4 regions of the Priestia veravalensis genome follow, and region 1 is predicted to be linked to each of the others. Evidence: riboswitches for the same ligand, from Rfam matches in the RefSeq annotation. Region 1 holds a riboswitch; each other region holds the start of a gene.
What was found. Region 1 has a riboswitch for S-adenosylmethionine ahead of AS180_RS09440 (hypothetical protein). Riboswitches for the same ligand answer to the same signal wherever they lie in the genome.
Positions count from the first base shown of each region.

Region 2: it holds a riboswitch for S-adenosylmethionine, as region 1 does, so the genes downstream of both, AS180_RS17470 (bifunctional homocysteine S-methyltransferase/methylenetetrahydrofolate reductase) here and AS180_RS09440 (hypothetical protein) in region 1, are expected to answer to the same signal.
Region 3: it holds a riboswitch for S-adenosylmethionine, as region 1 does, so the genes downstream of both, AS180_RS16000 (5-methyltetrahydropteroyltriglutamate--homocysteine S-methyltransferase) here and AS180_RS09440 (hypothetical protein) in region 1, are expected to answer to the same signal.
Region 4: it holds a riboswitch for S-adenosylmethionine, as region 1 does, so the genes downstream of both, mtnK (S-methyl-5-thioribose kinase) here and AS180_RS09440 (hypothetical protein) in region 1, are expected to answer to the same signal.

Region 1 covers NZ_KQ758644.1:23,164-26,312, forward strand. Annotated here, with positions in the region: gene AS180_RS09430 (hypothetical protein) at 1-261, opposite strand, end outside; gene AS180_RS09435 (hypothetical protein) at 258-530, opposite strand; gene AS180_RS09440 (hypothetical protein) at 1,121-1,369, opposite strand; SAM riboswitch class I at 1,438-1,539, opposite strand; gene AS180_RS09445 (M48 family metallopeptidase) at 1,806-2,549, shown strand; gene AS180_RS09450 (LapA family protein) at 2,736-3,059, shown strand.
Region 2 covers NZ_KQ758688.1:11,846-14,994, forward strand. Annotated here, with positions in the region: gene AS180_RS17470 (bifunctional homocysteine S-methyltransferase/methylenetetrahydrofolate reductase) at 1-1,574, opposite strand, end outside; SAM riboswitch class I at 1,686-1,788, opposite strand; gene AS180_RS22790 (hypothetical protein) at 2,002-2,145, opposite strand; gene AS180_RS17475 (aldo/keto reductase) at 2,322-3,149, opposite strand, start outside.
Region 3 covers NZ_KQ758675.1:16,928-20,076, reverse strand. Annotated here, with positions in the region: gene AS180_RS16000 (5-methyltetrahydropteroyltriglutamate--homocysteine S-methyltransferase) at 264-1,391, opposite strand; SAM riboswitch class I at 1,472-1,572, opposite strand; gene AS180_RS15995 (hypothetical protein) at 1,812-2,054, shown strand; gene AS180_RS15990 (NAD-dependent protein deacylase) at 2,084-2,815, opposite strand; gene AS180_RS15985 (universal stress protein) at 2,828-3,149, opposite strand, start outside.
Region 4 covers NZ_KQ758674.1:8,573-11,721, reverse strand. Annotated here, with positions in the region: gene AS180_RS15815 (pyridoxal phosphate-dependent aminotransferase) at 1-270, opposite strand, end outside; gene AS180_RS15810 (carbon-nitrogen family hydrolase) at 378-1,160, shown strand; SAM riboswitch class I at 1,253-1,420, shown strand; gene mtnK (S-methyl-5-thioribose kinase) at 1,518-2,690, shown strand; gene mtnA (S-methyl-5-thioribose-1-phosphate isomerase) at 2,703-3,149, shown strand, end outside.

The DNA.
Region 1 (3,149 bases):
ACAGTATAGTTGAATTGAAAGCACACCCACATCTAAAAAGACGCTCCTCACTATTAAGATGAGGCCAACAACGAAACCGCGATCAGAAGGAGCTTTTAAATCATCAGCTTCTTTCTCTTCTTCATATAGTTCGCTCTCTGATTTATCTTCAGCTACTTGTTCAGTGCTTGACTGTTTTTTCAAAAGCTCATCTAACGTCACATTATAAAATTCAACTTGCTCAATGTATACTGCTTCCTCTTTATCATCTAAGAATTTCACCGTGTACTTATTGTAATATTTTCAATTCTCTTTTCCGATTTTAAGTTATTATCTCCATCAAATTCTACCACTCCAAATTTATGATCGATTGTTTCATAAAAAGCTAATAAAGAGTTTGCAACAGGTTGTGGAGTTGTTTGTAACAGAACGTCTAATCCTTCTAATTCTTTATATTTACTAAACTCCCTCACTAATTGTTCCCGTGAATTGCTACATGCTGATAAACATAGTAAGAAAAGTGCTAACACCGCTATAAAAAGCTCGTTCATATAATTCCCCCTCCTTTTTAATTCTACATCCATTACAATTAATTTCCTATATATCCATAACATAAAAATTACCATTTTCGTCAATTTTATTGCTTTGGAAATAAAATTGACGAAAATAGCACATTCTCAAATTAAAAAGTAAATACCATAAGATTTCATTACGTGAAGGGGGAAATGGCGAAAGTTTAGCAATCTTTAATAAAATAACCCTTAAGCTTATAATGCTTTTCTGACTCAATATAAGCTCTTTTTCTCTTTTACAATACATTTACGTTTACGACGAATAAAAGCCCAGAAGCAATCTTCTAGGCTTTTATTCGTCGTCCTCTAAGAAGTCTAGTACGCGATCAATAAATTGTTCGCTACCTTCGTCATTTCCATGTTCAATTAACAGCTCCATGTTCAGCCTCCTTTTAAAATTGTTAGAATATTCTTGTTTTATACCTTACCACAATTCCAACCAAGTTGTAACGGTTATTTTGTGTAAAAATTTCGACAAATATCATCTCTTTTCAACGAAAAAAGAAAAGAGAGAAGATAAGCATCTTATCATGATTATAGACAAGACTGCAATTGATATGAATACAACCTTAAGCGTATGTACCTTTCAGCCATCCAACTCGCTTTAATTTTGCTATACAAGCTTCTTTTAAACCTTCTTCTGTGTAGCCCTCAATAACTTTGCAGTCAATTCCAATGGCATACGTATCCCTTCCGCTCTTTACTACAATTTCGTAAAACGTCTCAAGCTTTCTACAGGTAAAATCATTAATCTCCTTCAATTGATTTAATACATCGTTTAACACTTCTTCATGATTCTTTATAATCGTTTGTGTCATCCGTATCTCTCCTTCTAATAAAATCAAAAAAGCTCATTTTGCTTTAGATGCAAAATGAGCTTTCACCCGTCTTATCACCCAAAGCTAATGCTTTGCTGGTAGGAGCACCTTACGTTGGTAGGTTGCTGTGGAGTCATAGAGCCAGATCTCTCGTCCACTCGTGATAACTTTTTAAATTAGATTTCATTATACCAAATATCTCCTATTTAGCAAGAGTATTTTTTAAATTTTTCTTTTTTTCAGTTTTGTCACTCTTTTTAACCTATGCATAGTAAAGCGAGAATATTTTCCTTTCTTTACGTAAAAACTAACAAAAAAAACGTAATGTAATTCTTTAATTAAATCCTTGGATAATTTTCTGATTATTCTTTCATTTGACCAAACTCTACCTTTGCTTATAAAATGAAGATTTGTAGAAAGGAGCACGAAAAACTATATGTATACGTATCAAATTGGCAATCAAACAATTGACTACAAAATTAAAGTCGTTCCAAATAAAACCGATATTACGGTCCAAATTTGTGACAATGAAGGGGTAACCGTAATTATCCCACGAGGCTTAAACGAGCACAACGTTCGCTCTGTTATTTCTCGTAAAGCGACTTGGATTTTAAAACAACTTAACGGTGGTAATCAACCAACCGAAGCAAAAAAACCAGCTGCTAAAAAAGCCGAAAAAGCAAAAACTGAGAACAAAACGCCAGCTGCACCTAAAGCAAAGACGTCATCTTTTGAAAACGATGACAAATTTTCGTATTTAGGTCGTCAGTACCGCTTAAACATCATTCGTGATAATGTGGAGCAACCTGAGATGACGTTCCGTGCTAAATTTATCGCAACAGTGCCATCATCCTGGTCTGAACAAGAAACAAACGAGGGAATTCAAAACCTTTTAACAGAATGGTACCAAGGACGAGCAAATGAAAAATTCAGCGAAGCACTAAAAACAGTGAAAAAACAAGCAGCAGATGCACCTGACTCTGTAGCGTGGAAGGAACTGCAAGATACATATGCAACGATGGAAAACGGTGAGCTAGTATTGAACTGGCGTCTACTTCTAGCACCATTAACAACAATTGAATATGTGATTGCTTCACAATTTACAGATGCAGACTCATTATTTGAAGATGCAGCAGAGCGTAAACAATGGTTAGAAGAAAATAGCTTACAAGCATTCTAATCAGCTAACAGCAAAACACCCATCCTAAACTACACAAAGGACGGGTGTTTTTGCATATTGTGTTTTGTTAAAACTTAATTATAATAAAAAATGTTTATAGTTGAATAATATAGGTTAAGTATATGTAAAGGTAGTATAAAATTTAATTTTGCTCCTTTATCTATCTTCAGAAAGGATGTGCACCTAATGAAAGGACAAAGCTTTTTCATTTTAGGTCTTATTTTCGCTCTTATTATTGCTATCTTAGCTGTCATCAACAATGAGCCAGTTCAATTTAACTATGTCTTTGGCTCACAAGACTGGCCACTTATTTTAATTATTTTAACATCGGCTGTATTCGGTGGTGTCGTCGCTGCTTCACTAAGCTTTGTTAAAATCACTCAGCTTAAAAGTAAAAACAAGCAACAAACAAAACGAATTGCCGAACTAGAAACGCAACTAGCCACTCACTCAGAACCACAAGCTGATCTAGAAAAACCTTTATCAACACAAGGTGAACCATCAGCTTAATATAGAGATATACTAAAATCCTGCTTTCCCAACACTACGGGAGGGCAGGGTTTTTTGTTTTTCCTCCTTACCCCTTATAACCAATTATTA
Region 2 (3,149 bases), on a different contig from region 1:
CTTGTTAGTGGCATGATGCCGATATAAATTGGAGCCTCTAAATGTTTCGTTGCTTCGTACACTTCTTCAATTTGTTTTGTTGAGTATAGCGGCTGTGTAATAAAATAGTGAGCACCGTATGAAATTTTCTTTTCAAGTCTGACAACTGCACGGTCTAAATGTCGAACGTTTGGGTTAAATGCCGCTGCGATTGAAAAATTGGTTTTTTGTCCAAGTGGCTTTCCTGAATAGGATAATCCTTCATTAAATTGAGCAATTAAGCTAATTAAATCGAATGAAGAGACATCATAAACGGATGTAGCTCCAGGGAAATCTCCAATCTTTGATGGATCTCCTGTAATGGCTAATACTTGGTTAATGCCAAGTGTATGAAGTCCCATTAAATGGGATTGAAGTCCGATTAAGTTACGGTCACGACACGTAATATGAACAAGCGGTCGAGCATCCGTTTGCTGCTGCATAAGCGATGCCATTGCTAAGTTGCTTACTCGAGGTGATGCCAGAGAATTATCTGCAAGGGTAACCGCATCAACACCAGCCTTATGAAGAGCTTTTGCACCATCTAAAAATTTTGTTGGTCCGAGCTGTTTTGGTGGATCAAGCTCAACGATAATTGAACGCCTTTCTTTCACAAGATCATGGAGGTGTGGTTCCTTTGTTTGTTCTTGTTCTTTGATTTCTACAACTGGTCTAATCTTTACTTTCTTTTGCGTAATAGGCTTTTCATGCTTCAATGCTTGTGACATCGCTTGAACATGAGCGGGCGTAGTACCGCAGCATCCACCTACTAAACGAACGCCTTGATTGCGAAAAGCTTTGGCGCTTTCAACGAAATACTCTTGATTTGTAGCGTACTCCACTTTTCCTTCTACATAAGCTGGTAAGCTTGCATTTGGATAAGCTGATAAGAAAGCACGATCTAAAAGCGGAACTTCTTCAAGCGATTGAATCATATGAGAAGGGCCTAAACGACAGTTCAGACCGACAACATCTGCACCTAAAGATTCTAACTCTTGAAACGCATCATAAAGGGATGTTCCATTTTGTAATACGCCAATATCATGGAGTGAAACATGCGTAATGATTGGTTTTGATGTCTCTTTTCTAGCCAAGGACAACACCGTTTTTAATTCTTCAAAATCGTAGTATGTTTCAAATAGCAAGCCGTCAACGCCTTCATTTAACAGCCAAAATAGCTGCTCGCGAATGCTTCGCTTTACTTCTTCTGTTGAGATGGCGTTTTTTTGAAATGAGCGAATGCCCCCTAGTGTACCGACCACGTATGCATCTTTCTTAGCAGCTTGCTTTGCAATTCTGACGGCTGAAATGTTAATATCTTTGACAGCATCTTCTAAACCATATCGTGCAAGCTTTTGATAATTGGCAGCATATGTATTGGTTTGAATGACATCTGCACCTGCTTCTACATATGCACGATGAATGCGCTGAATCTCTTCTTTTTTTGTGATGTTTAGCTCTTCAAAGCAGCTATCAATTCCATGTGAATACAGAAGGGTACCAGTTGCACCATCTCCTATTAAAATGCGTGATTGTAAATCTTCAAGTAACCCCATTTGAAAACCTCCTTAAACGTTCCATTTCATCTGTTATCAGTTGTGTTCAAATAAAAAAAGAAAATGAATTAACAAAAAAAGCCTTCTGTAAGAAGAAGACTTTATTTCTTCTTCTTATCTTCCAAGCGATTTGCTTGCTGGATTTAGCACCATGTCATTTCGACTGGTTGCTGAGGTTTCAAAGGGCCAGTCCCTCCACCTCTCGTGATAAGAATCCATATATGATTATTATTTTAGTTCATTCTGCGATATGTTTACTTAAAAAGAAACGAACGATAAAGATGAAATTTAATCTTATTATCTAATTTATCTGATTTTTGTATATTATACAAGACAATTTCGAAAATTTCACTAATAAATCATAAGAAGAGGGTGGGCATAACAAAACAAATTTCCAAAAATACCAACACTCCCTTTTCTCACCTCTTTACGTTGTCAGAACACGTTCGTTCCATTGCGCTATGGCCACTCGCTTTCCGCGGGGAGGAACCTGAGCTTCCTCCCTGCGCTTTGGGATCTCAGTTTTCCCTCTCTTTCCCGCAGGAGTCGAGTGTCCTACGCTACGCTTCATTCCAGCCTATTTTCAACATTGTTTTCACAATCAATAAAAAACCTGAACGATTAAAAGTGAGGAACTCTCAACCGTTCGGGTTTATCATTGGCTGAATTACTTATTTCTCAGCCTCGGAGTGCATTGAATTAAATTGTTGAAATCTACGTGTTAGAAAAGAAATTATCTAAATAGGTTTAATCAACAGGTCGTCCTTTAGAAGCCTCTAAAATTTGGAACCACTGCATGCGATTCACCTTTAAGTCCAACGCTTGAATAGCTACATCAATGCGGTTCATTTTTCCAGACCCGACAATCGGCATAATAGTAGCTGGGTGAGCTAGTAACCAAGCATAGACAACTTGATCTAACGATTTCGCTCCAATTTCTTCACCGATTTCTGTTAGCTTGTTTCGAACGCGAATGGAACGCTCATCTTCAGCAGTGAAGATGGAGCCGCCACCTAGTGGTGACCAGGCCATCGGCGCTATCTTATGCTGCTGGCATTGTTCAATTGTGCCTTCTTCAAAATGGTTTAAATAAGTAGGCGAGACTTCAATTTGATTCGTAATAAGTGAAAAAGGTAAGAACGATTGAAGTAAATCAAACTGTGAACGTTTAAAGTTCGAGACTCCAAAGTAGCGTACTTTTCCTTCTTCTTTAAGCTGAATAAACGCATCTGCTACTTCTTGTGGATCCATAAAAGGATCTGGACGGTGGAGGAGTAAAACATCTATATAGTCCGTATTTAAATTCTTTAATGACTGGTTGGCGCTGTTGATGATATGTTCTTTGCTCGTATCATAAAAATTAATTTTACGCTCTGGATATTTATCAGACGTTAGCTTAATGCCACATTTTGTAACAAGTTGCATAGACTCGCGTAAAGAAGGCTTTTGCGCTAACGCTTGCCCAAATAACTTTTCACAGCTGTAGTTACCATAAATATCCGCATGGTCAAATGTAGTAATACCTCGATCTAAGCATTGTTCAATTAGAGTTTGCGTATCATTTGTTGATAAGTT
Region 3 (3,149 bases), on a different contig from region 1:
CTTTAAGGCAATTGCGAGTCAACTCTGAAACTTAAGCATTCTGCAAGATAAATACATCTATCAAGAATCTTTCGTTTCTTTAGCGTGACAGTTCGCTATCTTACCCAATAAATATTATGTTACCTGTAGATAATTTGCAGTTACGCTATCAATACACAAAAAAAGCTGCATCATTTATAGACGCAGCTTTTTCCAATTTTACTACAACGAAAAGAAAGATCTAATTGGATTCTTATGTAAAATTAAGAAACAACTCTTATTCTTCAGTTAGCGCCCCAAATATCTTGAGCAATTTTAATGACGTGACTAATTTTATTCCATTGCTCTTCTTCTGTTAGTTCGTTTCCTTCTTCCGTACTTGCAAACCCGCATTGTGGACTCAGTGACAAGTTTTCTAGAGGAATAGATGCACTCGCTTCTTTAACTCTTTGTTTAATGACCTCTGCATCTTCTAATGTAGGAAATTTAGATGTTACTAGTCCTAATACAACTGTTTGGTTGTTACGTGTAAAACTTTTTAATGGCTCAAAATCTCCTGAACGATTATCATCATATTCAAGGAAAAGCCCATCTACATGCAAGTTAGCAAAAATTGCGTCTGAAATAGTATCGTAGCCACCACTGGTAATATACGTAGATCTAAAGTTTCCACGACAAATGTGCATCGTAATGACCATATCCTCCGGCTTTTTAGAAATCGCATCGTTTAAGCAGTTGACTCTCGTATCAATAATATCTTTTACATCCATACCCAGCTTCTCAACAACTGCATCTATACGTTCTTCAGAAACAAAATCAATCCATGAAGTATCATCTAACTGTAAGTAGCGGCAGCCTGCATCATAAAAAGCTTGAATTGCTTTTTGATAAGCAACTACCGTGTCATGATAAAACTGTTCTCTATCCCCATTGTAGTAAGTATCCTCTTGAATTCGAGTGAATAACATGTTGGGACTTGGAATAGCAAACTTAGCAACTTGGCTTCCATCACCATATTGTTCAACAGCTTCTTTTAAAAATGTAAAATGTTCCAGCATATAATGATGGTTGAAATCTACTTTACCAACTACCTTGATTGCTTTATTTTTTGTTTTGGCACCTTTAAATTGACTAATATACTCCGTTTCAAACTCTTCTACACCATCTAGACCTGATAAGAAATCTAAGTGCCACCATGCACGTCTAAATTCTCCGTCAGTGATAGATTTAAGTCCCACTTCGATTTGTTTTTGGACAAGCTTTTCAATCTCCTGGTCCTCTACAGATTTTAAAGTCGTTTTACTGATCTGACCATTTGTATAGGCTTCTCTTGCTTCTTTGAGAGGAGTTGTTCTTAAAAAGCTCCCTACATGATCAGCTTTAAATGGAGCTTTCACTAATGTCTTTGTCATGGTTCTATTCCCTCTTTCTGTTCAAAATAAAAAACCTCTTCTTAAAGATAAGAAGAGGTTAATAGTCGTTATTGGTTCTTCTCCTATCTTCAAGCAAATTGCTACTGGAATTGGCACAGTACTTTAACAGTCTGTTGCCGAGGCTTCACAGGGCCAGTCCCTCCGCCTCTCGAGATAAGAATATTCAATTAATTAACTAGGGAAAATATTACACCTACTTTCTTAGTCTGTCAACAAGGAATTTGAAAAATCAGAAATAAAAAATTTTTCATTCAGTATTCAGAAGTGGTTCATATCCTTTTGAGTTCATGAAAGATAGACCGTGGTCAAACATATCGCGTCACTTTAGTTGTCTACATCTATATAATATATGTTATAATCATGTGACCTAGGTTTTAAATAAGGAGGAACCTCACAAAGATGTTAGTTAAAGGATTACAACTATTAAAATATGCCTTTTTAATCGGAGCTGTGGTATACGGAATAATCGCTTTTCAGAACAGCGATTCTACCAACTATATTGCTTATTTACCATACATTCAATTAATGCTAAGTTTATTTTTATTTATTGAAGCTGTTTTGACGTTTAAAGAAAGCAAGTTGCATTCAGCGTTTTTTCTGGTCATTTCTGTGTTCTGCTTCGCTATCTATTTTGAAGTTTAAAAAAAGCACGCTGCCCGTAGCGTGCTTTTTCACTTCCCACTCTTTAAAGCCGTTACAACTTCACCGATTGGGAGGTGTATTTGATTATCAAACACATAATCATAGTAAGTTGGCTCTTTATTAATAATGACCATTGGTACCTGACCATGTTTTCTAACTAATAAAGGAATTTGATTAATGGGTGTTACCTGCAAAGATGAACCCATGACAATAAATAAATCACTTTGTAAAGCTGCCTCTACAGCTTCTTCAAACCAGTGAATTGAATCTCCAAATAAAACTACATTGGGCTTTAGTGCCTCTTCACACGACGTACAGCTCGGTAATTCAACTTTGGTTAGAAAATTTAACCCAAACTCACTTCCACATTTTTGACAATGTGCTCGCTTAATTGTTCCGTGAATTTCATATACATTCGTGCTTCCTGCTTTCTGATGCAAGCCGTCAATATTTTGTGTAATCACATGCACGGTCTTTTCTTCTTCTAATTCTGCTATAAAGTAATGACCTGAGTTAGGTTCATATTCATCAAGCAGCTTCACACGAAAAATCTCTTTAAATAGCTCCCAAAAAAGTACCGGATTGTTCTGATAAAAAGAAGTAGAAATCACATCTGAAAATTCTAGGTTTTTTCGATACAATCCGTTTTGCGAGCGAAAATCAGGTATGCCCGACTCTGTACTTATTCCCGCTCCCGTAAAGACACAGATCCGACTTGCCTCTCCAATTCGTTTCTTTAACTCTTCAACTTGCATATTCATTGGCGCTCTCTCCTACTTTACAATCAATACGGGTATCTTCACATGTTGAGCAATTTTATGGCTCACGCTCCCCAAAAACATTTCTTTTACTGGATTTAAGCCTCGGCTTCCAACTACTACAACATCAAAGCGATTGTTGTTAGCAAATTGAATAATTGTTTTAGCAGCATCTCCATGAATAAACGTAATTTCATACTCTATATCAGATTTCTCTAAAACTTCTTGTGTTGTTTGGATACGCTTTTCTCTTGCTTCATCTTTTCCAAGCGTGTTTAACCTACTATCTCCTTCTACTGCATATATCACTTGAACAAAGCTTCGATCAGTTAATCTT
Region 4 (3,149 bases), on a different contig from region 1:
GACACCGTATTCTCTTTCGTAAAACGCTGCTGCCGCTTTTTTCAAAAAAGCTTGTCCGCGAAACGGTGAGTACTTGTGGTAGTTTGGATTTTCACTCGCGTCTTGAAGTGCCTTGACAATATGAGGGGGCGTTGGCTGATCTGGGTTTCCTTGCCCTAAATTAATCACATCATGTCCTTCTTTTATTACTTTTGCAACTTTGCTAACAAGGGATGCAAAAAATTGTTTCGGTAAACTCTTCAATAGTTCTGATTGTTCAAACTGCTTCATGTGAACACCTTCTCAAAAAATTCTTGAAATTCTAGTCACAAATAATATATTGTAATAGTCAACTTGTAAAGTCATTTTTATAAAATAAATCAGGATGGTGAAGTTTAATGAGCTTAAAAGTAGCGTGTTTGCAACTTGATCTTGCATTTGGAAACCCTAAAAAAAATTACGAGCATGCTGAAAAAAAAATGAAGGAAGCACTGTTTGAATCTCCAGATATTCTTATACTGCCAGAACTTTTTGATACGGCTTATGATTTACAGAACCTCGACGCTATCGCGGACTCAGAAGGTAAGCAAGCGACTAGCTTTTTCTCTGCTTTCGCCAAAACACACAGCGTGAACATCATCGCTGGATCAGTTGCTAAGAAAACAAAAAGCGGCGTTACGAATACAATGTATGTCTTTAATCGTGAAGGCCAGGAGGTCTCGCAATATAACAAGCTACACTTATTTAAGCTGATGAATGAGCACTTATTTCTACAACCAGGTGAAACCAAAAACATCTTTACGCTTGAAAACTCATTATGCGCAGGCGTTATTTGCTATGATATTCGCTTTCCAGAATGGATTCGCGTTCATACAAGCGCAGGTGCAGAACTCCTTTTTGTGGTTGCTCAGTGGCCCAAGCCAAGACTTGCTCACTGGAAAGCACTTCTGGTAAGCAGAGCCATTGAAAATCAATGCTACGTGGTTGCCTGCAACCGCTCTGGAGACGATCCAGCTAACACATTTGCTGGTCATTCGTTAATCATTGACCCTTGGGGAGAAATTATTGCAGAAGCAGGTGAAAATGAAGAAATACTAACAGCAGACGTTGATTTATCAACCGTAAAGGCAATCCGAGAACAAATTCCGGTCTTTACAGATCGTCGCACAGAATTTTATTAAATTTCGCTGTTGACATCCAAAAATTCACATGATACGATGTTCTCCAGAAGTTACTAATAAGTCAAACAAATCAAAATTAAATAATATCTTTACTCTTATCAAGAGTTGGCTGAGGGATTTGGCCCTATGACGCCCAGCAACCGACCGTAATACCATTGTGAAATGGAGCGCAGCTTTTTAGCGCTATAAAACAATTCGTTGTTTTATGAAGGCACGGTGCTAATTCCAACAGAAAGAGAAATCTTTCTGGCAGATAAGAGGTTTGAATGACAATCAAGCCTCTTTCACTCACCGAAAGAGGCTTTTATATGATTTAAAAGCCTCCGGTATACTTATTTTTTATGGAGGTAGATAACGATGACAACAACAACTTATACATATGAGCCACTAAATGAAATTACAGCAATTAGACTTGTAAAACAGCTGAAGTTATTTTCGGAAAGTGAAGCTCTTACAGCTCGTGAAATTGGTGATGGCAATTTAAACCTTGTTTTTCATATTGTGAACGACCAAACCAACAAGTCCATTATTGTAAAGCAGGCTCTTCCTTATGCGAAAGTTGTAGGAGAAAGCTGGCCTTTATCACTCAAGCGCGCAACGATTGAAAGCAATGCGCTCAAACAGTTTGGCAGCTTAACACCCGAACTCGTTCCAGACGTTTATTATCATGATGAAAACTTAGCTGTTACGGTCATGGAAGACCTGTCTCACCTAACAATTTCTCGTACAGGATTAATCCAAGGAGAAACATACCCACTTCTTTCAGAACATATCGGTAGATTTTTAGCTCATATTGCATTTGAGACGTCTGACTTTGCGATTAAGCCACAGGAGAAAAAAGAGCTGGTTGCTCAATATATTAACCCTGATTTATGCAATATTACAGAAGACTTAGTGTTTACAGATCCGTTTTTTGATTACAATACAAATGAATTTGAAGAAACGCTTCGAAGCGATGTAGAAAACTTATGGACAGATGAAGAAGCTAAGCTTGAAGTAGCTAAGCTTAAACAAAAGTTTTTAACAAGTAGCCAAACGCTTGTACACGGTGACCTGCATACGGGTAGTATTTTTGCTAGTGAGCGCGAAACAAAAGTTATTGATCCTGAGTTTGCGTTTTATGGGCCCTTTGGCTTTGACTTAGGACAGTTTGTTGCCAATCTTCTGCTTAACACCTTGTCTCGTCCTGCTCAAAAACGCAGTGTACTTTTGGATCATATCACCAAAACGTGGGATGTTTTCCAAACAACATGGAACAAACTTTGGGTTGAGTCTAAAGTGGAACCGTTCGTTAAAAATCCAAACTATTCCGACTATATCTTACAACAAACGTGGACCGATGCTGTTGGCTACGCGGGGTGCGAGTTAATTCGACGTACAATTGGATTGGCGCACGTAGTAGATATTGATTCATTGCCTGATGAAGAGCGCTTAAACGCTCAAAAAGCAGCTCTTCGTTTAGGACGTTATTTACTAACTCATCAAACAGAAATTAGTGCACATGATTTTAAGAACTTGATTGAAGAATGAAAGGAGCCCAACATGACACACACTCTTACACTCCCTCGTTCAGTTGAATGGAAGGAAACGTTTATTTCACTGCTTGACCAGCAGCTATTACCAAACACAGTTGAATATATTAAGCTACATACTTTACAAGACGTATGGGACGCTATCGTTACGCTAAAAGTACGAGGGGCACCTGCAATCGGCATTACCGCAGCGTTTGGCTTAGCGCTTTCGCTTCAAAACTACGATGTACAGACGATTGAAGAATTCAAAAAAAAGCTGCAGGCCGACAAAGAATTTTTGGCGAGTTCTCGCCCAACAGCCGTCAACTTATTTTGGGCGTTAGAACGCGTAGTAAACAGCATCAATAACGCCATTTCCATAAATGAGGCTAAAACACTTGTTATTCATGAAGCGATTCAAATTCAAGCGGAAGATGAAGCCACCTGCTACCGCATAGGTGATTATGCATTATCGCTG